2 regions of the Streptomyces sp. NPDC101191 genome follow, and region 1 is predicted to be linked to the other one. Evidence: riboswitches for the same ligand, from Rfam matches in the RefSeq annotation. Region 1 holds a riboswitch; the other holds the start of a gene.
The links. A riboswitch is a leader RNA that binds a small molecule or an ion and turns the genes downstream of it on or off. The one in region 1 is predicted to bind thiamine pyrophosphate.

Region 1 (14,437 bases):
GCGGCGACCTCGGGCTCGTAGTAGTAGTCGACGAGCTGCTCGGCGCTGGTCTTGTGCTGCGCCAGGTTGGGGATCATCAAGGACTCGGCCCACAGCTCGGCGCCCTCCTCGGGCACGACGAACTCGATGTCCGGGTTGTCGGCCTGGAGTTGGATGACGTCGCCGGAGTAGGCCTGGCAGGCGAGCACGTCGCCGGTCGACAGGTCCTTGATGTAGTCGTTGCCGGTGAAGCGGCGGATGTGCTTCTTCCGGACGAGCCCCTCGATCTGCTCGCACAGCGCGTGGAAGTCGTCCGCGGTCCAGCGGGTGACGTCGACGCCGTTGCCCTGCATGAGCAGCGAGAAGGACTCGTCGAGTCCGGACAGCAGGGTGACCCGGCCGCGCAGGTCGTCGGCCCACAGCTCCTTGGTGGAGCGGATCTCGCGGCCGAGCCGCCTGCGGTCGTACGCGATGCCGGTGATGCCGGACTGCCACGGCACGGCGTGCAGCCGGCCCCGGTCGAAGGCGGGCGTGCGCAGCAGCGGGTCCAGGTACCTGGCGACGTTGGGCTGCTTGGCGCGGTCCATCTCCTGCACCCAGCCGAGGCGCACGAAGCGGGCGGCCATCCAGTCGCTGATGACGACGAGGTCCCGGCCGGTCTCCTGGTGGTTCATCAGGGCCGGACCGATCTTGCCGAAGAACTCGTCGTTGTCGTTGATCTCCTCCGTGTAGCGCACGGAGATGCCGGTGCGCTTCCGGAAGGCGTCGAGGGTGGGCCGCCGGGACGGGTCGGCGTCGTCGGTGTCGATGTAGAGCGGCCAGTTGGCGAAGTCGAGCACGCGGTCCCGCGCCGACAGGTCGCGGCCGGCGCGGTCCTCGGGGTCGACGTAGGCGGCGGGCACTCCGCAGCCGGCGAGCAGGGCCGCGGCGCCGCTGCCGCCGATCCCCCGCAGCAGGGCACGACGGGACACGGTCTTCCTGGCGGGTACGTTCGCTGTCACCCCGACAGCATCGTGGGCCCGTCCGACGTGCGGCAATGGACGCTCCGTCGACCGGGACGCCGAGGCCCCGACACCCTGTCGATCACGGGTGCCGGGGCCTCGGGTCCGGGCGGATCAGCCCAGGGAGGTCATCACGTGCTTGATGCGCGTGTAGTCCTCGAAGCCGTACGCGGAGAGGTCCTTGCCGTAGCCGGACTTCTTGTAACCGCCGTGCGGCATCTCGGCGACGAGCGGGATGTGGGTGTTGATCCACACACAGCCGAAGTCGAGCGACTTGGACATCCGCATGGCGCGGGCGTGGTCCTTGGTCCAGACGGAGGAGGCCAGGGCGTACTCGACGCCGTTGGCGAACTCCAGGGCCTGCGCCTCGTCGGTGAAGGACTGGACCGTGATGACCGGGCCGAAGACCTCGTTCTGGACGATCTCGTCGTCCTGCTTGAGGCCGGAGACGACGGTCGGGGCGAAGAAGTAGCCCTTGTCGCCGACCCGGTGGCCACCGGCCTCGACCTTGGCGTGCGCCGGGAGGCGGTCGATGAAGCCGCTGACCTGCTTGAGCTGGTTGGCGTTGTTCAGCGGGCCGTACAGCACGTCCTCGTCGTCCGGCTGCCCGGTCTTCGTGTCGGTCGCGGCCTTGGCGAGCGCGGCCACGAACTCGTCGTGGATCGACTCGTGGACCAGCACGCGGGTCGCGGCGGTGCAGTCCTGGCCGGCGTTGAAGTAGCCGGCGACGGCGATGTCCTCGACGGCCTTGGCGATGTCGGTGTCCTCGAAGACCACGACGGGGGCCTTGCCGCCCAGCTCCAGGTGGACGCGCTTGACGTCCTTGGAGGCCGACTCGGCGACCTGCATGCCGGCGCGGACCGAACCGGTGATGGACGCCATCGCCGGGGTCGGGTGCTCGACCATGGCGCGGCCGGTCTCGCGGTCGCCGCAGACGACGTTGAAGACGCCCTTGGGGACGATCGCGCCGATGATCTCGGCCATCAGCACCGTGGAGGCCGGGGTGGTGTCCGAGGGCTTGAGGACGACCGTGTTGCCCGCGGCGAGGGCCGGGGCGAACTTCCACACGGCCATCATCATCGGGTAGTTCCACGGCGCGACCTGGGCACAGACGCCCACCGGCTCGCGGCGGACGATCGAGGTCATGCCCTCCATGTACTCGCCGGCCGACTTGCCCTCGAGCATCCGGGCGGCACCCGCGAAGAAGCGGATCTGGTCCACCATCGGCGGGATCTCTTCGCTCGCGGTGAGGGCGACCGGCTTGCCGGTGTTCTGCACCTCGGCGGCGATCAGGTCCTCGGCGCGCTCCTCGAAGGCGTCCGCGATCTTGAGGAGCACCTTCTGGCGCTCCGACGGCGTGGTGTCACGCCAGGCGGGGAAGGCGGCCGCGGCGGCCTCCATGGCGGCGTCGACGTCGGTCTGGCCGGACAGCGGGGAGGTGGCGTACACCTCACCGGTGGCCGGGTTGATCACGTCGATCGTGCGGCCGTCGGCCGCATCCCGGAACTCCCCGTTGATGTAGTTGCGCAGCCGGCGCAGCTCGGTGGTCACTTGCCACCCCTCCTGTCACGTTCTGTCTCCGCACTCCATCGTGCGGTGTCCCGATGGGCGAGACACCTCAGCCTAATCGGTCCACTGACGCTTTCAACAGGCCCGACCCCCCGCAACTTCGGATTCGGTGAGATCAGACAGCTCGAACAACGAATTTCATCGCTCTGGGCTTGCAAGAACGACGAGGTTCGGTGCACAGTGTGGTCGTGGCCAGTCGAAGCACAGAGTCCAGAACCGCATCCGGTTCGTCCCCGACGATCGATGCCGTCTCCCTGGCGATCATCGAACAGCTCCAGGAGGACGGTCGCCGTCCCTACGCGGCGATCGGCAAGGCCGTCGGCCTTTCCGAGGCCGCCGTGAGGCAGCGCGTCCAGAAGCTGCTCGACCAGGGCGTCATGCAGATCGTCGCCGTCACCGACCCGCTCACCGTGGGATTCCGGCGGCAGGCAATGGTCGGCATCAACGTCGAGGGTGACCTTGATCCGGTTGCGGACGCTCTGACGGCCATGGCCGAATGCGAGTACGTGGTGATGACCGCGGGCTCGTTCGACCTCATGGTGGAAGTCGTCTGCGAGGACGACGACCACCTCCTGGATGTGATCAACAAGCGCATCCGCACCCTCCCCGGGGTGCGCTCCACCGAGAGCTTCGTCTACCTGAAGCTCAAGAAGCAGACCTATATGTGGGGAACCCGATAGCCGTGAGCAACTCCGACCTGTCAAAGTCCGCCTACGACCACCTGTGGATGCACTTCACCCGCATGTCGTCGTACGAGAACAACCCCGTGCCCACCATCGTCCGCGGTGAGGGCACGTACATCTACGACGACAAGGGCAGGAAGTACCTCGACGGACTCGCCGGCCTGTTCGTCGTGCAGGCCGGACACGGCCGCACCGAGCTCGCCGAGACGGCCGCCAAGCAGGCCAAGGAGCTCGCCTTCTTCCCGGTGTGGTCCTACGCCCACCCGAAGGCCGTCGAGCTGGCGGAGCGCCTCGCCAACGAGGCCCCGGGCGACCTGAACAAGGTCTTCTTCACCACCGGTGGCGGCGAGGCGGTCGAGACCGCCTGGAAGCTCGCCAAGCAGTACTTCAAGCTCATCGGCAAGCCCACCAAGTACAAGGTCATCTCGCGTGCGGTCGCCTACCACGGCACCCCGCAGGGCGCCCTGTCCATCACCGGTCTGCCCGGCCTGAAGGCCCCCTTCGAGCCGCTGGTCCCCGGCGCGCACAAGGTGCCGAACACCAACATCTACCGCGCGCCGCTCTTCGGCGACGACCCGGAGGCCTTCGGCCGCTGGGCCGCCGACCAGATCGAGCAGCAGATCCTCTTCGAGGGCCCCGACACCGTCGCGGCCGTCTTCCTGGAGCCGGTGCAGAACGCCGGCGGCTGCTTCCCGCCGCCGCCCGGGTACTTCCAGCGGGTCCGCGAGATCTGCGACCAGTACGACGTGCTGCTCGTCTCCGACGAGGTCATCTGCGCCTTCGGCCGCCTCGGCACCACCTTCGCGTGCGACAAGTTCGGCTACGTGCCGGACATGATCACCTGCGCGAAGGGCATGACCTCGGGCTACTCCCCGATCGGCGCCTGCATCGTCTCCGACCGCCTCGCCGAGCCGTTCTACAAGGGCGACAACACCTTCCTGCACGGCTACACCTTCGGCGGCCACCCGGTCTCCGCGGCCGTGGGCCTCGCCAACCTCGACATCTTCGAGAAGGAGAAGCTCAACCAGCACGTGCTGGACAACGAGGGCAACTTCCTCTCCACGCTGCAGAAGCTGCACGACCTGCCGATCGTCGGCGACGTCCGCGGCAACGGCTTCTTCTACGGCATCGAGCTCGTCAAGGACAAGGTCACCAAGCAGTCGTTCAACGACGAGGAGACCGAGCGCGTCCTGTACGGCTTCCTCTCGAAGGCGCTCTTCGAGAACGGCCTGTACTGCCGCGCCGACGACCGTGGGGACCCGGTCATCCAGCTGGCTCCGCCGCTGATCTCGGACCAGTCCACGTTCGACGAGATCGAGCAGATCCTCCGCGCCACCCTCACCGAGGCCTGGACGAAGCTGTAAGCGGTCTCGACGCGCGCCACGCCGCCCTCACGGCGTGACCCCGGCCCGGGCATGCCTCCATCCGAGTGGATGGCGGCGGCCCGGGCCGCGTGCTGTCCGTACAAACCGATCTGAATCCTTACGGTGCCGGGAAGACCCCCAGTGACCGACCGGCCCGCCGATTCGTTCCCCCATCCAGGGGAACGGACACGAACTGGCTTCGACATCGAGGTGTACGCGATGGCCCCACCGGACAACGACGTGCTCTGGGCGCGTTCCCTGCGCTGCGCCCTGGGCGGCTCGGACGTACTGACGGGCGTGTCCGTCGGTGTGCGCGAGGGCGAGATCCTCGCCCTCGTCGGACCCCGCGGCAGCGGCAAGACCACCCTCATGCGCTGCCTCTCCGGCCAGCTGGTCGCCGATCAGGGCGAGGTCTGGTTCAACAGCACCCCGATCCACACCATGAGCGTGACCCAGCGCGAACGGCTCCGCCGCGACCGCTTCGGCTGGATCGACCCCGAACCGGAACTCGTCCCCGAGCTCACCGGCTGGGAGAACGCCGCCCTGCCCCTCCTGCTGCGCGGGGTGTCCCACCGGGCGGCCAAGACCACCGCCGGCGAGTGGCTGGAGCGCCTCGACATCGGCGCCTGCGCCCGCAAGCGCCCGCACGCGCTCACCCGGTCGCAGCGCCAGCGCATCGCCATCGCCCGCGCCCTCGTGACCACGCCCTCGGTGCTCTTCGCCGACGAGCCGACCGCCACCCTGCACCGCGCCGACGGCGCGCAGGTGCTGCGCACCCTCACCGCCGCGGCCCGCTCCCACCGCATCACCGTGCTCCTCGCGACCCACGACGCCGGGGTCGCCGGCCTCGCCGACGGCACCGTCACGCTCCTCGACGGACGCCGCGTCGGCTCCGTACCACCGGCCACCGGGGCGGAGGGCGTCGCCGCGTGCTCGCTCTCCGTCTAGTCCGCGGGACCCACCCCGTCGTCCAGCTCCGCCGCCTGCTCGTGGCGGCGGCGGCCGCCGGAGTGGGCTTCCTGCTGCTGTGCGCCCTCGGCTACGCCGTCGGACACCCCGCGGACCCCGCGGGCGTGCTCCGCCTGGTGTGGTGCGTGCTGCCGCTCGCCGCGACGGTGCAGTTCGCGGTGGCCGTGGCCCGGACGGACCCCAGCACCCGGCCGCGCCCCGGCCTCTCCGCGATCGGCCTCGGTCCGGCCCGCCTCACCGCCATCGCCGCGGCCTCCACCGGCGTCGCCTGCACCCTCGGCTCGGCCGTCGCGCTGCTCTTCTACCTGCACCTGCGCGGCGACATCACCGGCCTCCCCTTCGACGGCGCGGCCGCCGGCCTGCTCGCCGCCGACCGGCCGGTCCCCCTCGCGGCGGCCCTGACCCTGCTCTCCGTCGTCCCGGTGGCCGGCGCCGCGGCGGCGGGCCTCTCCCTGCGCCCGCGGAAGGCACCGGCGGAGGCTCCGGGCATGCCCTCCGGCCTGCCCTGGGGCGTGGCGCTCCTCGCCCTCGGCCTGGCCGTGGAGACCTACGCGGCCCGCGGCGACGGCGGCGGCGTCCTCGCCGGGTGGATCCTGACCGCGGTCGGCCTCGCGATGATGGGCCCCGGCCTCACCCACGGGTGCGGCCGCCTGCTCCAGATGATCCGCCCCGGCGCCGTCCGCCTGCTCGCGGGCCGGGTCCTGATGGACGAGGCCCGCCGCATCGGCCGCCCCCTCGGCGTGGTCTGCGCGGTCGGCTCCGGCGCGGTGGCCGCCCTCTCCTTCTACGGCGGCCAGGTCCTCGGCCCGCTGACCTGGCTGGGCGTGATCCTCGTCGTCGGCTGCACCACGGCCACCCTCCTCACCGCGGCCCTGGAGTCGAAGCAGGCCCGCACCCACACCACCGAGGCCCTCCTCCGGCTCGGCGCCCCGCCCACGGTCCTGCGCACCACGGCCCTGCTCCGCGCCGGCGTGCTCCTCGCCGTCTTCCTCCCCCTCACCTGGGCGGTGGGCGCGCTGGCGGCGGTTCCCCTGCGGGGCTGACCGGCGCGTCCGAAGGCAGGCGCGCCTATCGTGGGCGCATGGCGACGCAGCGGCAGGACCGGGAGATCCACTCGCTCGACGAGTTCGACGCGGCGCTCGGCTCGCACGCGTCCCTGGCCGGCTGCCGGGTCCAGTCCGTCGACCTCACCGACCGCACCTTCGCGCTGCTGTCCGTCCCCACCGGCGCCGCCGTCTTCCTGGGCTGCGCCATGCAGCCGGAGGCCGCGACCAAGGTCCGCGCGGACGGGGCGCTGGTCTTCCCGCCCGTGCCGGACCTGCCGTTCGATCCCTACCGGGCGCGGCTCTACTCCCCCGGGGAACTGTTCGAGGGCATCACGGGCCACCCGTACGAGGAGACCCCGGACGCCCGCTCCTACGCCTGGTTCCAGCGGACCAAGGCCGACGGCGACATCTTCTCCTCGATGCTCCGGTCCCTCCACGACGACGCTCTCTCGGACGCGCTCGACGAACACCTGGCCGGCGCGCGGGTCGTCGGCGTCATGGGCGGGCACCGGATGGACCGCGGCACCGACGCGTACGCCGGGGCCGCGCGGCTCGGCCGGACCCTGGCCCGTTCGGGCCTGACCGTCGCGACGGGCGGCGGCCCGGGCGCCATGGAGGCCGCCAACCTCGGCGCCTACACCGCCCCGCTGCCGGACGCCGTCCTGGACGAGGCCCTGGAACTCCTCGCGAAGGCACCCTCGTTCATCCCGTCCGTGACGGACTGGGCCCGCGCCGCCTTCGAGGTACGCTCCCGCTGGCCGCGCGGCGGCGCCTCGGTCGGCATCCCCACCTGGTTCTACGGGCACGAGCCCCCGAACGCCTTCGCGTCGCACATCGCCAAGTACTTCGCCAACGCCATCCGCGAGGACGGTCTGCTCGCCCGCTCCACCGCGGGCGTGGTCTTCCTCCCCGGTGCGGCCGGCACCGTCCAGGAGATCTTCGACGACGCGACCCCGAACTACTACTCCTCGCGCGGCGCCCCCACCCCGATGGTCCTGGTGAACCGCGCCCACTGGACCGAGGACCTGCCCGCCTGGCCCCTCCTCCGGGCCCTGGCCTCCGACCGCCCGATGGCGGCCCGCATCGCCCTGGTCGACTCGATCGACGAGGCACCGGAGGCACTGGCCCGGCTGGGGGCGTGACGGGGCCGCGGCCCGGCACGTGGCGAGGACGCCGCGGGGGTGGGCGAGGACGCGGTAGGGGTCGTAGGCGGGCGCGTTCGGCCTCGCAGGCGGGCGCGTTCGGCGTCGTACGCGAGGACGCGGCCGAGGGGTACGCGAGAACGCGTTCGGCCTCGCAGGCGAGGACACGACCGCGGCGTACGCGGGGACGTCGGAACGCCGGGGGCGCGGTCGGCGGTTACGCCTCGTCGAGGACCACGACGTCCTCCGCGCGGAAGTCCACGTCGACCTCCGCGCCCTGGTCCGGCGCCTCCCTGAGCGTGAACTCCGCCTCCAGCAAGGGGCCTTCGGCGGGACGCAGAGTGGTGGCCACACGGTCGCCGCGGAAGGTGCGGGTCTGGACGCGGCAGGCCAGGCCCTCGCCGGGAGGGACGAGGCGGACCCCGGCGGGGCGCACGAGGAGCCGGCGGTCGCCCTGGGGCGAGCCGTCGGGGACGGGGATCTTGCCCCACGGGGAGTCGGCCGCGGCGGCGGTGACCGTGGCGGGGACGACGTTGTCGAAGCCGAGGAAGCGCGCGACGAACTCGGAGGCGGGACGCCGCCACACGTCGAGCGGCGTACCGGTCTGGGCGATCCGGCCGTCGTTCATCACGACGACCCGGTCGGCAAGGGCGAAGGCCTCGCCCTGGTCGTGGGTGACCGCCAGCACCGTCGTCCCCAACTGCCCGAACAGCTGCCGCAGTTCGATGACGAGACGTTCCCGCAGACTGCGGTCGAGCTGGCCGAGGGGCTCGTCGAGCATGAGCAGCCGGGGCCGCGGCGCGAGCGCCCGGGCGAGGGCGACGCGCTGCTGCTCACCGCCCGAGAGGGCGGAGACGGCCCGGCGGCCCGCTCCGGGCAGACCGACGAGCTCCAGCAACTCCCCCACCCGCGCCGCCTGTTCGGCCCTGGACGCGCCGCGCATACGCAGACCGAAGGCGACGTTGCCGGCCACGTCCCGCTGCGGGAAGAGCTGATGGTCCTGGAACATCAGGCCCACCCCACGCCGGTGCACCGGCACCCCGGCCTGGTCGGCACCGCCGAGCAGCACCCGGCCGGCGGACAGCGGCTGGAGACCGGCGACCGCCCGCAGCAGGGTGGACTTGCCGCTGCCGCTGGGCCCGAGCACGCACACGATCTCGTGGTCGGCGACGTCGAGGTCCACCGCGTCGAGGACGGCCCGCGCCCCGAAACGTACGGTCGCCCGGTCCAGCGTCAGCATCAGAACTCCCCCGGGGTACGGTCGGTGCGCAGGCGTTCGAGCAGCAGCAAGGACACCGCGCACACCACCATGAGAATCGTCGAAAGGGCCATGGCCTGGCCGTAGTTGAGCTCGCCCGGCCGGTTGAGGAGCCGGGCCACGGCGACCGGCAGCGTCGGGTTGTCGGGGCGGGCGATGAACACCGTCGCGCCGAACTCGCCGAGGGACACCGCGAAGGCGAAGCCGGCGGCGATGAGCAGCGCGCGCCGCACGAGCGGCAGGTCGACCTCGCGCCAGGCCCGCCATCGCGAGGCCCCCAGGACCGCGGCCGCCTCCCGGAGCCGCTCGTCGACGGCGCGCAGCACCGGCAGCATGGTCCGGACGACGAAGGGGACGCCGACGAGGGCCTGCGCGAGCGGGACGAGGATCCAGCTGGCGCGCAGGTCGAGCGGCGGCTCGTCGAGGGTGATGAGGAAACCGAAGCCGACGGTGACGGCGGACACCCCGAGCGGCAGCATCAGCAGCGCGTCGAAGCCGCGGACCAGCCGGTCGGCCATGGGGGTCCCCCCGTTCGACCGAAGCCGGGAGCGGGAGAGGGTGAGCGCGGCCGCGGCCAGGCCGCCGATGACGACGGCGATGCCGGTCGCGGCGAGCGCGTACTGGAGCGAGTTGACGATCGTCTCGGTCATCGGCACGAGGAAGGTGCCGTGGTCGTCGACCCGCTGGAGCGCCCGGTAGTAGTCCAGCCCGTAGCCGGTGGGGGTGGCGAGGGAGCGCTCGACGAGCACGCCCAGCGGGGCCAGGATCAGCAGCGCGATCGAAAGGAGAACGGCTCCCAGCAGCGCCCACTGCCCGGCGCCGCGCGGCCGGCGGGCGGTGCGCTCGGCCGGCACCAGCTTCAGGGCGGTCTCCCGGCGTCGCACGGTCCGCGCGTGCACGGCCAGGACCACGCCGACCGCGACGAACTGCACCATCGTGAGGACGGCGGCCGTCGACAGCTGGAGCCGGTCCGCGGTCTGCCGGTAGATCTCCGTCTCCAGCGTGGAGTACGCGGGACCGCCGAGGATCTGCACGATGCCGAAGGAGCTCGCGGTGAACAGGAACACCATCAGCGCGGCGGACGCGACCGCCGGACCGAGCGCGGGCAGCGTCACCGTGCGCCAGGCCCGCCACCGGGATGCGCCGAGCACCCGCGCGGCCTCCTCCTGGCGGGGGTCGAGCTGCGACCACAGGCCGCCGACCGTGCGCACGACGACGGCGTAGTTGAAGAAGACATGGGCGATGAGGATCGCCCACACCGAGGTGTCGAGCCTGACGCCCCACCACGTGTCGAGCAGTCCGCGCCGCCCCACGAGGGCCAGGAACGCCGTCCCGACCATGACCGTGGGCAGCACGAACGGCACGGTGACCACCGCCCGCAGGATCCGCTTGCCGGGGAAGTCGAACCGGGCGAACACGAACGCGCCGGGCAGCGCCACGAGCAGGGTGAGCGCCGTGGAGGCGAGCGCCTGCCACAGCGTGAACCACAGGACGTCGAGGATCTCCGGCCGGGCCAGCGTCTCTCCGAACCGGCCCAGCTCCCAGTGGCCGTCCGGCCTGAGCCCGCGCTCGACGATCGAGGCGACGGGCCAGGCGAAGAAGACCGCGAAGAACGCGACGGGCAGCACCATGAGGGCCAGCCGCGCCGCGCTCCCCGCGCGGTCCGCTCGGGCGGGGGCTACTTCAGAACGAGCGAGGTCCACTGCTCGATCCACTGGTCGCGGTTCTGGGCGATCTTGTCGGGCGCCATGGTCTGCGGCTTGTCGATCACCACTCCGTGCTTGGTGAACAGCTCGGGCAGGGTGGCGTCGTTGGTGACCGGGTTGACGAACATCTGCAGCGGCATGTCGTCCTGGAACTTCTTGGAGATCAGGAAGTCGATCAGCGCCTTGCCGCCCTCGGGGTTCTTCGCCCCGTTCAGGAGGCCGGCGAACTCGGTCTGGCGGAAGCAGGTGCCGGTGGAGACGCCGGTCGGGGCCACCTTCGGCTGCGGCTGGGCGTACAGCACCTCGACCGGCGGGGAGGAGGCGTACGAGACGACCAGCGGGCGGTCGCCCTTGGCCTGCTTGCCGCCGGCGGAGCCGGAGAACTCCTGGTTGTAGGCCAGCTCCCAGCTGTCGACGGTCTTCACGCCGTTGGCCCTGAGCTTCTTCCAGTAGTCCTGCCAGCCGGCGTCGCCGTACTGCGCGGCCGTGCCGAGCAGGAAACCGAGGCCCGGTGAGGAACGCTCGGGGTTCTCGACGACCAGCAGGTTCTTGTACTCGGGCTTGGCCAGGTCGTCGAAGGTCTGCGGCGGCGCCAGCTTCTTGTCGGCGAAGTACTGCTTGTCGTAGTTGACGCAGATGTCACCGGTGTCTATCGGGGTGACCCGGTGCTCCTTGTCGAGCTGCAGCGCGGCCGGGACCCGGGCGAGGCCCTTGGCCTCGTACGGCATGAAGATGCCGTTGTCGAGGGCGCGGGACAGCAGCGTGTTGTCCACGCCGAAGAAGACGTCGCCCTGCGGGGCGCCCTTGGTGAGGATCTCCTTGTTGACGGCCTCGCCGGCGTCGCCGCTCTTGAGGACCTTGACCGTGAGACCGGTCTGCCGGGTGAACTCCGCCAGCACCTCCTTGGAGGCGTTGAACGAGTCGTGGCTGACCAGGGTGACGGTCTTCGGCGCGGGCGTGCCGGTGGCCTTGCCCTTGTCGCCGTCCCCGCCGCCGCAGGCGGCGAGGGTGGTGACGCCGAGCGCCGCGACGAGCGCGGCGGCGGCGGCCTTCTTGGTGTTCACGTGAAGTTCCTCCTGGGTGTGACCAGGAAGAGACGCGGCCCTGCCCGCGTCCGGGCGGCGGACGCGGGCAGGGCGCAACAGCTCGAGTTACGACCGAACTTCCTACCCAGAATGACCTGGGCGAGGTTCAGAGGGTCTGCGGTCTGACGGTCACCGCACTCTCAGCGCTGTGGCGCTCCCCTGTCGGAATATGCAGATGTGTTCGAGCTCAGAGTACAAGGTCAGCGTTCGGCGGCCGCCAGCTGTCCACAGGCACCGTCGATCTCCTGGCCGCGGGTGTCGCGGACGGTGACGGGCACGCCGTGGGCGGCGATGGCCTCGACGAACGCCTTCTCGTCCTCGGGCCGCGAGGCGGTCCACTTCGAGCCGGGCGTCGGGTTCAGCGGGATCAGGTTGACGTGCACCCGCTTGCCCTTGAGCAGCCGGCCCAGGAGGTCACCGCGCCAGGCCTGGTCGTTGATGTCCCGGATCAGGGCGTACTCGATGGAGATCCGGCGACCCGACTTCTCCGCGTACTCCCAGGCCGCGTCGAGGACCTCGCGGACCTTCCAGCGGGTGTTCACCGGCACCAGGGTGTCGCGCAGCTCGTCGTCGGGGGCGTGCAGCGAGACCGCGAGACGGCACTTGAAGCCCTCGTCGGCGAACCGCAGCATCGCCGGCACCAGACCGACCGTGGACACGGTGATCCCGCGCTGCGACAGTCCGAGCCCGTCCGGCTCGGGGTCCGTCAGCCGCCGGATGGCGCCGACGACCCGCTTGTAGTTGGCGAGCGGCTCGCCCATGCCCATGAAGACGATGTTCGACAGCCGCGCCGGGCCCCCGGGCACCTCGCCGTCACGCAGCGCGCGCATGCCGTCCACGATCTGGTGCACGATCTCGGCGGTCGACAGGTTCCGGTCGAGCCCCGCCTGGCCGGTGGCACAGAACGGACAGTTCATGCCGCAGCCCGCCTGCGAGGAGATGCACATGGTCACCCGGTCCGGGTAGCGCATGAGCACCGACTCCACGAGCGTGCCGTCGTGCAGCTTCCACAACGTCTTGCGGGTGGTGTCGGCGTCACAGGAGACGTGCCGCACCACCGACATCAGATCGGGCAGCAGCTCCCCCGCGAGCTTCTCGCGCGAGGCGGCCGGGATGTCGGTCCACTCGGCCGGGTCGTGCGCGTACCGCGCGAAGTAGTGCGTGGACAGCTGCTTGGCGCGAAACGGCTTCTCGCCGATCGCGGCGACCGCCTCCTTGCGCTCGGCGGGCGAGAGGTCGGCGAGATGCCGCGGGGGCTGCTTGGCTCCGCGCGGGGCGACGAAAGTGAGTTCTCCGGGCTTGGGCATGGTGCTACCAGTGTCGCAGACGGAAACCCGTGACCGGGGCCGTCGTGCGCGGGGGCATCCTGGACGTATGGACAGTGTGCCGATAGTCGTCCACCAGCCCTCCTCCACCGGAGGACGGCGCGTCACCGCGCACGGCAGCATTCTCGGTCTCGCCCACAGCGACGAGGACGTGGTCGAGTTCCTCCGACGCGCGGGTCTCCCGGACGCCCAGGAGCTCCTTGACGATCCGGCCTGGGTGAAGTGGCGGGGCGGCAGAGCCCACCAGTACGAGGCGGCCTGAGAACGACGGACCCGTCCCCGCCGCGCCGGGCCCGCGCCGCCCCTCCCCCGCGGCACCCGGGCCCACCGTGGCGCTCGGCCCGGCCCCCGGGCGCCCGGGACGGCGGCCAGGAGACGGCGTTCGGCTGCAGCAACGAGTACTGAGCCGGCAGGTCCGGGAGGACTCGGGAGCCACGAGGATCACAGCCCCGCGGAGGGCGCGTATTGGAGAAAACCGCACGTCCCGGATCCGCTACGCCGAAGGGCCCGCCGTCCCGGGGGGGACGACGAGCCCTTCGATCAAGGAGAGCCGCGGGTCAGGCGCTGCCGACGAACAGCACCAGCAGCAGCCACACCACCGGCGCCGTCGGCAGCAGGGAGTCCAGACGGTCCATGATGCCGCCGTGTCCCGGCAGCAGCGTGCCCATGTCCTTGATGCCGAGATCACGCTTGATCATCGACTCGCCCAGGTCGCCCAGGGTCGCGCTGGCCGCGACCGCCAGACCCAGCACGAGCCCCTGCCACCAGGTGCCGTCGTCGATCAGGAACTGCATGCACAGCGCACCCGCGCCCATCGCGAACGCGACCGCGCCCAGCAGGCCCTCACGGGTCTTGCCCGGGCTGATCCGCGGAGCCAGCTTGTGCTTGCCGAAACGCCAGCCGACCGCGTAAGCCCCGGTGTCGCTGACCACCGTCAGCACCAGGAACGTGAGCACCCGCTCCGGACCGTCCTCCGCCGTCAGCAGCATCGCCACGAAGGTCGCCAGGAACGGCACGTAGAACGCCGCGAAGACACCCGCCGTGACGTCCTTCAGATAGCCCTCGGGCGGCTCCGTCATACGCCACACGAGCACCGCGAGCGCCGTGAGCGCCATCGCGACCCACGCGCCCTCGGCGCCCTGCACGTAACCGGCGACCACCATCGCCGCACCGCCGACCGCGAGCGGGACCAGCGGCGCCTTGATGGCCTTGCGCTCCTGCAGCCGGGAGGTCAGCTCCCACAGGCCGACCACCACGGCGACGGCGATCACGCCGACGAACGCCGGCTTCCAGATGAACAGCGACGCGAT
Region 2 (14,437 bases), on a different contig from region 1:
GCCGGGTCCCAGGCCGCGGCGGGCGCGCGGGGGCGGCCCCCGCGGGCGGGTGCGACGCACTCGTCGACTCGCCTGGGGGTGACCTTTGGCCACTGCTTCGCAGCCCGCTGCTCCTACTCTGATCGGCTCGGTGCAACGGGCGCTCAGACTGCTGGAGGCCGTGGGCTCCCACGAGGACGGGGCCCCTGCCAAACAGCTCGCGCGCGAGGCGGGCCTGCCGCTCCCCACCGCGTACCACCTCCTCCGCACCCTGACGCACGAGGGCTATCTACGCCGCGAGAAGGGTGTGTTCGTCTTCGGGGACGCCGCCGGTCGGCTGGTCGGCGGGGGAGTTCTGCAGAATCGTCGCACCAAGATCGAGGACTCTCTCGCCCACTGGCGGGACTCCATCGGCGTCCCCGTCTACTTCGCCGTCTACCGCGAGGGCGAGATCGAGCTCGTGGCCGTCGCGGACACCCCCGCGGCGCCCGCCGTCGACGAGTGGGCCGACTTCCGGGAGACCGGCCACGCGCACGCCATCGGGCAGTGCCTGCTGAGTCAACTGGATCTGAAAAGTCGTCAAGACCACCTCGACCGGCATCCGGTGGAAGCGATCACGCCGTATACGGTGCGTAATCGTCGTGCCCTTTTGGACCGTTTGGGCGGTATGGGGCGAATGGAGCCCCTGGTGGAACGTCAGGAATATGCACTCGGCACAGTTTGTGCCGCGATCCCCATCACGGCGGGATCCACGGCGGCCGCCATGGCCATTTCCCTCCCCCTTCACCAGGCAGAACGGTTGCTGCCCGCGATCGACCGGCTACAGAACGAGATCGGAAAGCTGTTCAGCTCGCTCGCGTTCTCTATCAGTATCTGAAAAATCACTCCTTGTGATCTGCTAGTGCTTACAGCACGATTGCGTCAAGAGGGCCATGAGGGATCATTCCTGGCCGTTTCAACCGAGCATTTCTAGCAGCGTGCTAACACAACTGCTCCATCTACTGCGGGGTACATGATGCGAGAGACGGTTCAGGCCGAAGTCCTGATGAGCTTCCTCGTCTCCGAGGAGCTCTCCTTCAGGATTCCGGTGGAACTGCGGTACGAGACCCGCGATCCCTACGCGGTGCGGATGACGTTCCACCTCCCCGGAGACGCTCCCGTCACCTGGGCGTTCGGAAGGGAGCTGCTGCTCGACGGGATCAACCGGCCCAGCGGCGACGGCGACGTCCACATCGCGCCGACCGATCCCGATCAACTGTCCGACGTGATGATCCGGCTTCAGGTCGGGGCGGACCGGGCCCTGTTCCGGGCGAGCGCCCCGCCGCTCGTCGCCTTCCTCGACCGTACGGACAAGCTCGTCCCGCTCGGTCAGGAACAGACACTGGGGGACTTCGAGGACAGCCTGGAGGCCGCTCTCGGGCGCATCCTGGCGGAGGAGAACGCCGGCTGAGCCGGTGTCACCCACACCGGCCCGGCCGCCGTCCCCGCCTTCTGCCGAGCTCGTGTCACCGTCCTCGACCGAATTCCGCGCACCGTCCTCGGCCGAGCTGCCTGCCGTCCGCCGAGCCCGTCACCGTCCCCGGCCGGGCCCGCGCACCGTCCCCGGCCGAGCCTGCCGTCCGCCGAGCCCGTCACCGTTCCCGGCCGGGGGCCCGCTTCACTTGGCACGTCGGCGGCGCCCGCCCCTGCTGGGGCGCTGCTGTCCCGCCTCCGGCCGGTCGGCCGACACCACCAGCGCCGCGAGACCGGTGGTGACCGGCACCGAGGCGACCAGACCGATCGAGCCGATCAGCGTCCGGACGATCTCCTCCGCGACGAGTTCGCTGTTGGCCACCATCCCCACGCTGCTCTGCGCGATCGAGAAGAGCAGCATGAGCGGCAGTGCCGCACCGGCGTAGGCGAGGACCAGGGTGTTCACCACCGAGGCGATGTGGTCCCGCCCGATCCGGATACCGGCCCGGTAGAGCGCCCGCGGCCCCATCCGCGGATCGGCCTGGTGCAGCTCCCACACCGCCGAGGTCTGGGTGACGGTCACGTCGTCGAGCACGCCGAGCGAGCCGATGATGACGCCGGCGAGCAGCAGACCGGACATGTCGATCTCCGGGTAGAGCCCGTGGATGAGACCGGTGTTGTCGTCCGTGTTGCCGGTGAGCGAGGCCCAGCCGATGAAGAACGAGCCGAGCAGGCCGATCAGCAGCAGCGAGACCAGCGTGCCGAGCACCGCCACCGAGGTGCGGGCCGACAGGCCGTGACACATGTAGAGCGCGATCAGCATGATCGCGCTCGCGCCGACGATGGCTACCACCAGCGGATTCGACCCCTGGATGATCGCCGGCAGGATGAAGAAGGACAGCACCATGAAGCTGATCGCGAGCGCGATGAGCGCCATCACGCCGCGCATCCGGCCGACGACCACGACGGCGAGCGCGAAGATGCCCGCGAGGACGTAGAGCGGCACCTTCCGGTCCACGTCGGTGACCGAGTACTGCAGGTCGCGCGGGGCGTCGGGGGCGTACGCGACCACCACGCCCTGTCCCTCGTCGAGTTGTCGCGGCGCGTCCGGCTGCACGATCTCGGTGAAGGTACGGCCCTTCTCCGGGCCGGTGGTGACCGTGACGGTCGCCTTCTCGCACTGCCCCTGCTGCCCGTTGACCGCCTCCCGTCCCTCCGGGGTGGAGGTGTCGCCGGTCGGCGGCACCTGGGCGGCGTTCACGTCCTTGCAGTCGATGTGCTGGACGGCGGTGACCTTGCCCTGCTCGGTCTGCCGGTCGAAGCCGACCCCCGTGCGCTGGTGCGCCGGGGTGCTCCCCGGCCACAGCACCACGAGCCCGACGACCACGGCGGTCGCGAAGGGGATGAGGACCGCGGCGATGACCTTCCGCAGATGCCGGGAGACGGGCGCGGCGGGCCCGTGGCTGTGCGCGTGACTGTGTCCGTGGCCACCGTTCTCGCCGCCCCCGCCTCCGCGGCCCGGACCCCCGTTCCCGCCGCCCCCGCCTCCGCGGCCCGGGCCGTCGGACCGGTCCCCGTGGCCGGGGCCGGGCCCGTGCCGGTCCCCGTCCACGAGGCCCTGACCAGGCCCGTGATCGTGCCCATGGGTGTGCCCGTGGCCGTGCGGTTCGTGGGGCTGATGTGTCGAAGTCACCGACCGATCATCGCAAGAACCGTCGGGGCCCCACTGTTCAGCACGCCAGAGATGGCGCTAGCGTGGTGGCACCTTTGCACACGCGGGAGCTCGGAGCACCGGGCTGAGAGGGCGCTGATCACCGTACGCGCGTACTGATGTACGTACGGGAGGAGGCTGCGCCGACCGCCGAACCTGTTACCGGGTAATGCCGGCGTAGGGAGATTCGGTCTCATGACCATTCAGGATGCACGCACGCCTGCCTCCGACCAGACGGACGCCCCGAACGGCCAGGGCGAGCGCACGCCGGGCTGGCACAAGGGATACGTCGAGGGCTCCCGCCCCGACATCCAGGTGCCCGTCCGCCAGGTGCACCTCACCAACGGCAAGGACGTGACGCTCTACGACACGTCCGGTCCGTACACCGACCCCACCATCGACACCGACGTCCGGCGCGGCCTGCCGCCCCTGCGCGAGAACTGGATCATCGCGCGCGGCGACACGGAGGAGTACCCGGGCCGTCCCGTCCGGCCCGAGGACGACGGCATCAAGCACACCTCGCCGCGCGGCGGCGGACTGAAGAACCTCGACGCGGTCTTCCCGGGGCGCCCGCGGCTGCCCCGCAAGGGCCGCGAGGGCCAGGCCGTCACGCAGCTCGCGTACGCCCGCCGTGGCGAGATCACGCCGGAGATGGAGTACGTCGCGATCCGCGAGAACGTCTCCCCCGAGGTCGTGCGGGAGGAGATCGCGTCCGGCCGCGCCGTGCTCCCGGCCAACGTGAACCACCCGGAGATCGAGCCGATGATCATCGGCAAGCGGTTCCTGGTGAAGGTCAACGCCAACATCGGCAACTCCGCGGTCACCTCCTCCATCGAGGAGGAGGTGGAGAAGATGACCTGGGCGACGAAGTGGGGCGCCGACACGGTCATGGACCTCTCCACCGGCCGCAACATCCACACCACCCGTGAGTGGGTGCTGCGCAACTCCCCCGTGCCGATCGGCACCGTGCCGCTCTACCAGGCCCTGGAGAAGGTCGACGGCAAGGCCGAGGAGCTCACCTGGGAGATCTACAAGGACACGGTGATCGAGCAGGCCGAGCAGGGCGTCGACTACATGACGGTGCACGCCGGCGTGCTGCTGCCCTACGTGCCGCTGACCGCCCGCCGCAAGACCGGCATCGTCTCGCGCGGTGGCTCGATCATGGCCGCCTGGTGCCTCGCGCACCACCAGGAGAACTTCCTCTACACGAACTTCGAGGAGCTCTGCGAGATCCTCGCGGCGTACGACGTCACGTACTCGCTCGGCGACGGCCTGCGGCCCGGTTCGATCGCGGACGCCAACGACGCGGCCCAGTTCGCCGAGTTGAAGACCCTCGGCGAGCTCAACACGATCGCCAAGCGCCATCACGTGCAGACCATGATCGAGGGCCCGGGCCACGTCCCGATGCACAAGATCAAGGAGAACATCGACCTCCAGCAGGAGATCTGCGAGGAGGCGCCGTTCTACACGCTCGGCCCGCTGACCACGGACGTCGCCCCGGCGTACGACCACATCACCTCGGGCATCGGCGCGGCGATGATCGCCTGGTGGGGCACCGCGATGCTCTGCTACGTCACGCCCAAGGAGCACCTGGGCCTGCCGAACAAGGACGACGTGAAGACCGGCGTCATCACGTACAAGATCGCGGCGCACGCGGCGGACCTGGCCAAGGGACACCCGGGCGCGCAGGAGTGGGACGACGCGCTGTCGGACGCGCGCTTCGAGTTCCGCTGGGAGGACCAGTTCAACCTGGCCATGGACCCGGACACGGCACGCGAGTTCCACGACGAGACGCTGCCGGCGGAGCCCGCGAAGACGGCGCACTTCTGCTCGATGTGCGGGCCGAAGTTCTGCTCGATGAAGATCTCGCAGGACATCCGCCGCGAGCACGGCGGTGATCTGAAGGCGGACGAGATCGAGGCCGGTATGGCTGCGAAGTCGGCCGAGTTCGCCGCGTCCGGCAACCGGGTCTACCTCCCGATGGCCGACTGATCCCGGCCCCCTGACCGGTATCGGCCCGCGACCCTCGGGGGAGTCGCGGGCCGATACCTTCTGCCTGTACACCCGTACATCTGTACGAGCGGAGGGCGGAGCCGGTGGAGGACGTCGTGGAGATCGCCTACGGCGAGGGCTGGGACCTCGCGGGCCGCACGTTGTGGCGGCCGCTGACCGCCGAGTCGGCGGCGGCACGGGACGGGGCCGGACTGCCCTATGTCGCGGTCTGCCGACGGCCGGGCCGGAACGCGCCCCTGGAGGTCCGCCTGACCTCCTGGCGCGACCACTTCGTGGGCGTGTGGGTCTACGACGAAGAGGGCCGGCGCACCCGTCGGCTCGACCTGCGACTGCTGGACGGCGACCGGCTGTTGCGGTACCAGACGGAGGACTGGACGTACGCGGACGCCACGACGCCCGAGTTCGATCGGGGCTGCGAGCGGTGGAAGCTGACGCTCCATCCGGACGGGCGCGGACGCGACGAGCGGGAGCGGCCGGGGCGCGGGATCTTCGTGACCTCGGCGGACGTCCCCGTGGAGCAGCGGTGGCTGGACCGGCCGGTGTTCGGGTCCTGGCCGCTGTTCTCGGGGCAGCTGCACGGGATCGCGGGCGAGCTGCGGATGTCCACGGCGGACCCGGAACCGGAGCCCGACGGCGGGGCGGCGCCGAAGGAACCGTGGCTGCCGCCGCGGCCGGCGCGGGCGGGTCGTCTCGACGAGCTGTTCCGGCCGGGGACCCGGCTCGCCACCGCCCACCGCCCGGAGGTGACCGTGCTGGCGCCGGTCGAACGCGGCACGCTGCGCGTCCCCAGCGGCCTGCTGGCGATCGACGGGCCCGACAACTTCGACCAGGGGCCCGAACTCGTGGTCCCCGTCCCTCCAGGGGAGTACGTGCTCCAGGAGGCGCAGGCGAGCTACGGCTACGACTGCGAGTGGAGGGGCACCTGGGTGACCACCACCGCGTCCCCGGCGGTGCGCGTGAAAGTGGGCGAAGCGCCTGTCGCCACCTGGGAGATGGTGCTCGGGCCGGAGAACGACGTCCGGCTGCTCGACGACGGCCATGCGTACGGATTCGGCACGGACGGGGCGAGCGGCTGTTTCGCCGACGCCGGCTCCTGGACGGGGCTGAAGGGGCTCTTCGCGCGGGCGCTGGTCCAGGGTGACGAGAAGGCCGGGGAGACCATCGAGGACTCCGCGTTCTTCCTGCGGACCTCGGAGCCGGACGCGGCCGACGGCGCGGGCGCCGACCTGGTGGCGTTCTACACGACCGGGGACGGTGTGTGGCCGGTGTGGGCCGGGCGGTCCGCGGCAGGCGAAGTGGTCGCGGTGGTCGTGGTCGGCAACGACGACTTCGCCCATGGCGTGAGGGTCCTGGAGGAGCCGTCCTCGTGACCGTCACTCGGCCCGGTGCTCCGACGGCCCGAAGTCCGGACTCGTGAAGTCGGGGCTCGTGTAGCTCGCCCGCGACGACGGCTCGCCCTCGCTGGGGCTGCTGAAGTCCGGCCCGCTGTATCCGACCTTGGGTATGCGGCGGGCCGGGGGCGGCGCCGGCTGCTCCCTTGGCGGGGGCGCGGCCAGGGCGTCGCGGAGAAAGGGCAGGACCCCGCGTTCCAGGAGTGCCTGGCACCAGGCCGCCCGGGCGCGTGACAACTCGTCGTCGGGGTGCGGGGCGTGGACCTCGGTCGCGCTGTTGCGCAGGGCGGTGACCAGCAGCCCGGCGGCGGCGCAGAGCAGCCCGGCCGCGCCGACGGCGCCGAAGAAGAGACCCGCGGTGAGCAGGGTGTCGGCGAAGGAGGGAGCCGGGTCCAGCATCTTCAGGACCGCTCCGACCAGCAGGAAGATCACTGCCGCCGTGCCCGCGAGGACCGGGGCGAGGACGGTGACGACGGCGACGACGCCCGCGCCGGCCGCCGCACCGGCCTCGACCGGCACCTCGCCCGCACCGCTCGCCATGGCGCTGCTCGCCGAGCGAACCTGCTCGCGGACCTTCACGAAGTGGTCGTACTCGACCGCGGCCGCGGTCGTGATCAGGGCTGTCGCGTTCAGGGCCATCGCGCGCAGCTGGACAGTGGTGAGCCGGGTGCCGACCTCGGCGAGATCCGGCCGGTCGTGCGCGGTGCGCAGTGCGTCGTCGAGGACCCGCTCGAACTCGGCGCGGTCCTCGGTCAGCAGGTGCGGAGCCACGTTCATGTGCATCCCCCGATGCTCCGTAAGGGCCGGAACCGGCCGCGGAGAACGGCAGGTCGGGCGGAAACGGAGGAGAGCCTGCTACGGATGAGCCGATGGTATTGCGCTTACGGCACGCGGTGACAGGGTGTTTCGGGAAATCGCCTTCCCCGTATGCGTACGGTTAATACCTCAGGCGGGCAGGGGGAGTTGGACGACCAGCAGCTTTCCGGCCATGGTCACTCCGCCGTCCATCGCGATGGCGAGCCCGTCCGCGTAGACGTGCGGACCGTCCACGACCGGGCGCTCACCCTCCTCGCCGTCCTCGGTGCCGACCTGGCCGAGAAGGTACGGGATGGGGCTGTGGCCGTGCACGATCCGGTGCCCGCCGTACGTGCCGAGGAGCTCCTGCACCGCTTCCGGTCCGGCGGCCTCGTCACGGAAGGCGAAGCGCTTGGTGAACTTCCGGAAGACGTCCCAGACCTCGTCCGCGTCGTTCCGGGTGAGGATCTCGTGGACCTTGTCGTTGACGTCCTCGATGGTCTGGCCGTACTCCAGGTACGCGGTGGTGTCGGAGTGCAGCAGCAGGTGCCCGTCCTCCTCCACCACGGCGTCGAGCCGGGACATCCACTGGAGGTGCACGTCCTGGAGGCGGTCCATGTCGTGCTTCTGGCCGCCGTTGAGCAGCCAGGCGGCCTGGAAGGTGGCGGTGCCGGCCCCGGAGCTGACCGGCGTGTCCCCGAACCTCTTGGCGCCGATGAGCAGCAGCTCGTGGTTGCCCATCAGGGCCTTGCAGTAGCCGCCGGCCGCGGCGGCCTCGGCCGACAGGCGCATCACGAGGTCGATGACGCCGATGCCGTCGGGGCCGCGGTCGGTGAAGTCGCCGAGGAACCACAGGCGGGCGTTGCCGGCGGACCAGTTGCCGTTCTCGTCGATGAGGCCCTGGGCGTGCAGGGCCGCGAGGAGTTCGTCCAGGTAGCCGTGGACGTCGCCGACGACGAAGAGCGGGCCGGGGCCGTCGGGATTCACGGGCACCGGCTGGGGCGCGGGGGTGACGTGCACCTGGACCGTGTCGCCCCGGTTGATGACCGGCAGGTCGCGCTCGGTCGGGGTGTAGCCCTCGGGCGGCTCGTCGGCGGGGTACGCGTTGCCCGGGTGTCCGACCGAGCCCAGGTGCAGCGTGGCGTCGGCGGATGCGGGCGGAGCGGCCGGTGCCTGAGGTGCGGGCGGAGCGGCCGGTGCCTGAGGTGCGGGCGGAGCGGCCGGTGCCTGAGGTGCGGCAGGGCCACCCGGGGCCGCCGGTGCCTGAGGTGCGGCAGGGCCCCCCGGGGCCGCCGGGGCGGCGCTGGGGAACGGGTCGACCGACTGCCCCTGGACGGGCACCCGGGCGTACGGAGGTACGCGGAAGTCACGCAACGTCGCCGTGCGCACCACGGGTTCCTGTCCGGCCCCCTGTGTCATCGACCCCTCCACCACCGTCGCGATGCCCTGCACATCGCGGACCGGCCTGGTCGTGGTGGTCCGCGGTGTCGTCCGCCCATCATAGGAATGAGCGTCCTCCTGTGTGACGCACCAGGGGTGGTGAATCCGGGTCCACTCCGGGTTCACCGGTTGTTTCGCCCGAATTGGGAAGGTCCAGGCCAGGGGAGGGGCCGGGCCGCCCGCAGGTTTACCCCCGGTGCGTCCCCCGATCCGGCGCCGGGATCCCGCTGACCCGGCGCCGGGACCCCCCGAACCGGCGCGCGGCTTCCCCGAACCGGCGCGCGCCCCCTCCCCGTCCTCCGGGATCAGTCCTTCGAGGGAGACCTCGGCGGACTGACCGTCGTCCGCGGCGACCGTCGCTGCGAGGACGTGCGGACGATCAGCTCCGTCGGTATCACCTGCTCGACCGGGCCGTCGGTCTCGATCCCCTCGATCGCGTCGATGAGGAGCTGGACGACGGCGGTGCCGATCCGGCGGGGCTTGAGCGAGAGTGTCGTGATGGGCGGCTCGGTGTTGGCGTACACGGTCGACTCGCTGCAGCAGACCAGCAGCAGGTCGTCCGGCACGCGCAGCCCGTAGCGGCGGGCCGCCGCGAGCAGATCGGTGCCGTTGGGGTCGAAGAGCCCGTACACGGCGTCGGGGCGGTCCGGGCGGGCGAGCAGCCGGTCGGCCGCGACGGCGCCCGCGCACGGGTCGTGCGCCGGATAGGCCTCGTAGACGGGGTCCTGGCCCACCCGCTCGCACCAGTTGAGGTACGCGGTGGTGGAGAGCCGGGTGTACGTGTCGGTGGTGGTGCCGGTGAGCAGGCCGATCCGGCGGGCGCCGGCGGCCGCGAGGTGGTCGAGCAGGTCGAGGACGGCCGCCTCGTGGTCGTTGTCGACCCAGGCGGTGACCGGCAGGGTGCCGGCCGGCCGCCCGTCGGAGACGACGGGCAGGCCCTGGCGGACGAGTTCGGTGACGACAGGGTCGTGGTCGGAGGGGTCGATGACGACGGTGCCGTCCAGGGCGACGTTCGACCAGACGTCGTGACGGGAGGTGGCGGGGAGGATGACGAGGGCGTAGCCGCGGGCGAGCGCGGCCGAGGTGGCGGCTCTGGCCATCTCCGCGAAGTACGCGAATTCGGTGAAGGTGAAAGGTTCATCCCCGTACGTCGTCACGGTCAGGCCGATGAGGCCCGACTTGCCGGTACGGAGCGTGCGGGCCGCGGCGGACGGGCGGTAGCCCAGCCGGTCTGCGACCTCGCGGACGTGACGGCGGGTGGCGTCCGGGAGCCGGCCCTTGCCGTTGAGCGCGTCGGAGACAGTCGTGATGGAGACTCCGGCGGCGGCGGCCACGTCCCGGATGCCCGCCCGGCCCTGCCGGCTTCCCCGGGTCTGTCCCCGGCTCACCTGGTGCTTCCCTGCTGCTGTCATGGCGAGCCGATAGTAGGGCGAGGGAGGTGGGTCGAGCCGGTCGCATATGCAGGCAGGGACAGGCACGTTTCTGCATGATCGTTAAGCCTCAACCGCCTTGGAAAACAAGAAAGTTCAGGTCACTTGCTTGGGACCAGGAGACCCAGGTGCCCATGCACCTGGCAAGTGGGCGAGGTCTCGAAGAGGTCTCAACTCACCTCTACGGGCGATGCGCGCCACGGCGCTCGCCACCGGCGCGCGCCACCCCGCCGCGCGCTCCCCCGCGAGGCGGCCGTCCGGGATCCGGTGATCACCCGGCCGCCGTCCGGGGCCCCCCCGGCCCTCCGGCGCCGTTGCCGCTCTGTTGTCCACAGGCCATTCGCAGGGGAGGCGAATCCTCATAAGGTGAGGAGTATTGGTGGCAAGGATCGTCGAGGAGGACACACTGTGAGCGAGACCAGCGGGACGAGCCCGAAGCTGCGCGCCGAGCTGGACGGCATCCCCACCTACAAGCCGGGCAAGCCGGCCGCCGCGGGGGGCCCGGTCGCCTTCAAGCTGTCCTCCAACGAGAACCCGTACCCGCCGCTGCCGGGCGTGATGGAGAGTGCGCTGGCCGCCGCCGGGAACTTCAACCGCTACCCCGACATGGCCTGCACAGGGCTGATGGAGGAGCTGGCCGACCGCTTCGGCGTGCCCGTCACGCACCTGGCGACGGGCACCGGCTCGGTGGGCGTGGCGCAGTCCCTGGTGCAGTCGACCGCCGGTCCCGGCGACGAGGTGATGTTCGCCTGGCGCTCCTTCGAGGCCTACCCGATCATCACGCAGATCAGCGGGGCGACCGCGGTGCAGGTGCCGCTGACCGACGGCGATGTGCACGACCTCGACGCCATGGCCGCGGCGATCACCGACCGGACCCGGCTGATCTTCGTCTGCAACCCCAACAACCCCACGGGCACCGCAGTGCGCCGTGCGGAGCTGGAGCGCTTCCTCGACCGGGTGCCCTCCGACATCCTGGTGGTGCTCGACGAGGCGTACCGGGAGTTCGTGCGCGACACCGAGATCCCGGACGGCATCGAGCTCTACCGCGACCGGCCGAACGTGGCGGTGCTGCGGACCTTCTCGAAGGCGTACGGGCTCGCCGGCCTGCGGGTGGGCTTCGCGGTCGCCCACGAGCCGGTGGCGGCGGCGCTGCGCAAGACGGCGGTCCCGTTCGGGGTGAGCCAGCTCGCGCAGGACGCGGCGGTGGCCTCGCTGCGGGCGGAGGACGAGCTGCTCGGGCGGGTCGGCTCGCTGGTGGCGGAGCGCGAGCGGGTCCATGCGGGGCTCGTGGCCCAGGGCTGGACCGTGCCGGACACCCAGGCGAACTTCGTCTGGCTGCGGCTCGGCGAGCGGACCATGGACTTCGCGGCGGAGTGCGAGCGGCACGGCGTCGTGGTCCGGCCGTTCGCGGGTGAGGGCGTGCGCGTCACGATCGGTGAGTGCGAGGCGAACGACCTGTTCCTCAAGGCGGCGGAGGGCTTCCGCAAGGGGAGCTGACCGGTAGGTGACGGTCGGCTGTCAGTCGGCACGTGACGGTCGGCGGTCACCCTCGGTCACGTGACGACCGGCGGTCAGTCGGTCACGTGACGGTCGACGGTCAGTCGGTCACGACTTCCACGCGGATCGGGTCGCCGTCCCTGACGGTGGCCAGGATCCGCGGGTCCCCGTCCAGCGCGCCCATGATGTTGCACGGGCTCGCGAGGCGCGGTTCGTCCCCGAGCGAGATCGGGGTGGGGCCGTAGGGGAGGGCGAGCGCGTCGCCCTCCGTCCAGAAGGCCACCGTGCCCGGTGCGACGACCTGACGGGCGTCGGCTTCGAGCGGCACGGAGACCGGAGTGTCGAAGTAGACCTCCTCGCCCCAGGTCCGGGCGGTGGAGGAGATCGGGAGAGCCCCCGCGAGCGCCTTGCTCGTGGGGGTTTCGTCGATCGTGGCCGTGGTGTGGCCGGCGGGCCAGGAGATTCGTATCCGAAGGGTCATGGCCCGGATTCAACAATATGTTGAAGGTCTTGGGAAGGGGTGACCTTCGGTAGGGGGACCCCCCGGCTGAAGGTACGGATTTCGTATGAGCCATAATGCTTGTGAATGTGAACGCGTTCACAAGCGTGTCCCTGTTTCTCCCTGAATGGGTGGGGCAAACGGGGCAAACTGCCCACGTGACCACGCGATGTAAGGAGAAGATGTCGTGGACCTAGCTCTTGCGCCGGAGACGCTGGCGCGCTGGCAGTTCGGCATCACCACCGTCTACCACTTCCTCTTCGTCCCGCTGACGATCTCCCTCGCGGCCCTCACTGCCGGGCTTCAGACGGCCTGGGTGCGCACGGAGAAGGAGAAGTACCTCAGGGCGACGAAGTTCTGGGGCAAGCTCTTCCTGATCAACATCGCGATGGGTGTCGTCACCGGCATCGTGCAGGAGTTCCAGTTCGGCATGAACTGGTCCGACTACTCGCGCTTCGTCGGCGACATCTTCGGCGCCCCGCTCGCCTTCGAGGCGCTGATCGCCTTCTTCTTCGAGTCCACGTTCATCGGGCTGTGGATCTTCGGCTGGGACAAGCTGCCCAAGAAGATCCACCTCGCCTGCATCTGGATGGTGTCGATCGGCACCATCCTGTCCGCGTACTTCATCCTCGCGGCCAACTCCTGGATGCAGCACCCGGTCGGCTACAAGATCAACGCCGAGCGGGGCCGGGCCGAACTCACCGACTTCTGGCTGGTGCTCACCCAGAACACCGCGCTCAACCAGTTCTTCCACACGATGACCGCGGCCTTCCTGGTCGGCGGCGCGTTCATGGTCGGCATCTCGGCCTTCCACCTGGCCCGCAAGCGGCATGTCTCCGTGATGCGGACCTCGCTGCGGCTCGGCCTGATCACCCTGATCATCGCGGGCCTCGGCACCGCGATCAGCGGCGACCTCCTCGGCAAGGTCATGTTCAAGCAGCAGCCCATGAAGATGGCCGCGGCGGAGGCGCTCTGGGATGGCGAGGCACCCGCCCCCTTCTCCGTCTTCGCCTATGGCGACGTCGAGAAGGGCCACAACTCCGTGGCCATAGAGATCCCCGGCCTGCTGTCCTTCCTCGCGAACGACGACTTCGACTCGTACGTGCCGGGCATCAACGACGTCAACAAGGCGGAGCAGGAGAAGTACGGCCCCGGTGACTACCGGCCGAACATCCCCGTCGCCTACTGGGGCTTCCGCTGGATGATCGGCTTCGGCATGGCGTCGCTGGCCGTCGGAGTCGTGGGTCTGTGGCTGACCCGCAAGAAGTTCATGCTGGCGCCCGGGCTGCGGACCGGTGAGGACGAGGTGCCGCATCTGGTCCTCTTCCGGAACAAGGCGCTCAGCCCCCGCCTGGGCAAGTGGTACTGGATCGTCGCCCTGTGGACGATGCTCTTCCCACTGATCGCCAACTCCTGGGGCTGGATCTTCACCGAGATGGGCCGTCAGCCGTGGGTCGTCTACGGCGTGCTGCGCACCCGTGACGCGGTCTCCCCCGGGACCTCCCAGGGCGAGGTGCTCACGTCGATGATCGTCTTCACGCTGCTCTACGCCGTCCTCGCCGTGATCGAGGTGAAGCTTCTGGTGAAGTACGTGAAGGCCGGCCCGCCCGAGCTCACCGAGGACGACCTCAATCCGCCCACCAAGATCGGCGGAGACCACGACGCCGACCGGCCCATGGCCTTCTCGTACTGAGGCTGAGGAGATCGAGGCATGGAACTCCACGACGTCTGGTTCGTACTCATCGCCGTCCTGTGGATCGGCTACTTCTTCCTGGAGGGCTTCGACTTCGGGGTCGGCGTCCTCACCAAGCTCCTCGCCCGGGGCCGGACCGAGAAGCGCGTGCTCATCAACACCATCGGCCCCGTCTGGGACGGCAACGAGGTGTGGCTGCTCACCGCGGGCGGTGCGACCTTCGCCGCCTTCCCCGAGTGGTACGCGACGCTCTTCTCCGGCTTCTACCTGCCGCTGCTGGTCATCCTGGTCTGCCTGATCATCCGCGGTGTCGCCTTCGAGTACCGCGCGAAGCGGCCCGAGGAGAACTGGCAGCGCAACTGGGAGCAGGCCATCTTCTGGACCTCGCTCGTCCCGGCGTTCCTGTGGGGCGTGGCCTTCGGCAACATCGTTCGCGGTGTGAAGATCGACGCGGACATGGAGTACGTCGGCAACCTCTGGGACCTGCTCAACCCGTACGCCCTGCTCGGCGGACTGGTCACGCTCAGCCTCTTCACC

Region 2: another riboswitch for thiamine pyrophosphate. It lies ahead of thiC (phosphomethylpyrimidine synthase ThiC); the one in region 1 lies ahead of ACIRQF_RS17190 (thiamine ABC transporter substrate binding subunit).

Annotation. Positions count from the first base shown of each region.
Region 1 is NZ_JBIWOU010000004.1:98,320-112,756, forward strand. It holds gene ACIRQF_RS17145 (PotD/PotF family extracellular solute-binding protein) at 1-950, opposite strand, end outside; gene ACIRQF_RS17150 (gamma-aminobutyraldehyde dehydrogenase) at 1,095-2,531, opposite strand; gene ACIRQF_RS17155 (Lrp/AsnC family transcriptional regulator) at 2,738-3,229, shown strand; gene ACIRQF_RS17160 (aspartate aminotransferase family protein) at 3,232-4,596, shown strand; gene ACIRQF_RS17165 (ABC transporter ATP-binding protein) at 4,816-5,544, shown strand; gene ACIRQF_RS17170 (hypothetical protein) at 5,526-6,608, shown strand; gene ACIRQF_RS17175 (LOG family protein) at 6,647-7,753, shown strand; gene ACIRQF_RS17180 (ABC transporter ATP-binding protein) at 7,971-8,993, opposite strand; gene ACIRQF_RS17185 (ABC transporter permease) at 8,993-10,714, opposite strand; gene ACIRQF_RS17190 (thiamine ABC transporter substrate binding subunit) at 10,690-11,781, opposite strand; TPP riboswitch at 11,863-11,973, opposite strand; gene rlmN (23S rRNA (adenine(2503)-C(2))-methyltransferase RlmN) at 12,003-13,109, opposite strand; gene ACIRQF_RS17200 (hypothetical protein) at 13,177-13,389, shown strand; gene ACIRQF_RS17205 (phosphatidate cytidylyltransferase) at 13,685-14,437, opposite strand, start outside.
Region 2 is NZ_JBIWOU010000003.1:521,407-535,843, forward strand. It holds gene ACIRQF_RS15585 (IclR family transcriptional regulator) at 86-856, shown strand; gene ACIRQF_RS15590 (SsgA family sporulation/cell division regulator) at 995-1,429, shown strand; gene ACIRQF_RS15595 (YibE/F family protein) at 1,637-3,124, opposite strand; TPP riboswitch at 3,197-3,343, shown strand; gene thiC (phosphomethylpyrimidine synthase ThiC) at 3,338-5,134, shown strand; gene ACIRQF_RS15605 (DUF4241 domain-containing protein) at 5,239-6,525, shown strand; gene ACIRQF_RS15610 (hypothetical protein) at 6,529-7,329, opposite strand; gene ACIRQF_RS15615 (metallophosphoesterase) at 7,492-8,760, opposite strand; gene ACIRQF_RS15620 (LacI family DNA-binding transcriptional regulator) at 9,087-10,193, opposite strand; gene hisC (histidinol-phosphate transaminase) at 10,620-11,708, shown strand; gene ACIRQF_RS15630 (cyclophilin-like fold protein) at 11,809-12,189, opposite strand; gene ACIRQF_RS15635 (cytochrome ubiquinol oxidase subunit I) at 12,395-13,900, shown strand; gene cydB (cytochrome d ubiquinol oxidase subunit II) at 13,919-14,437, shown strand, end outside.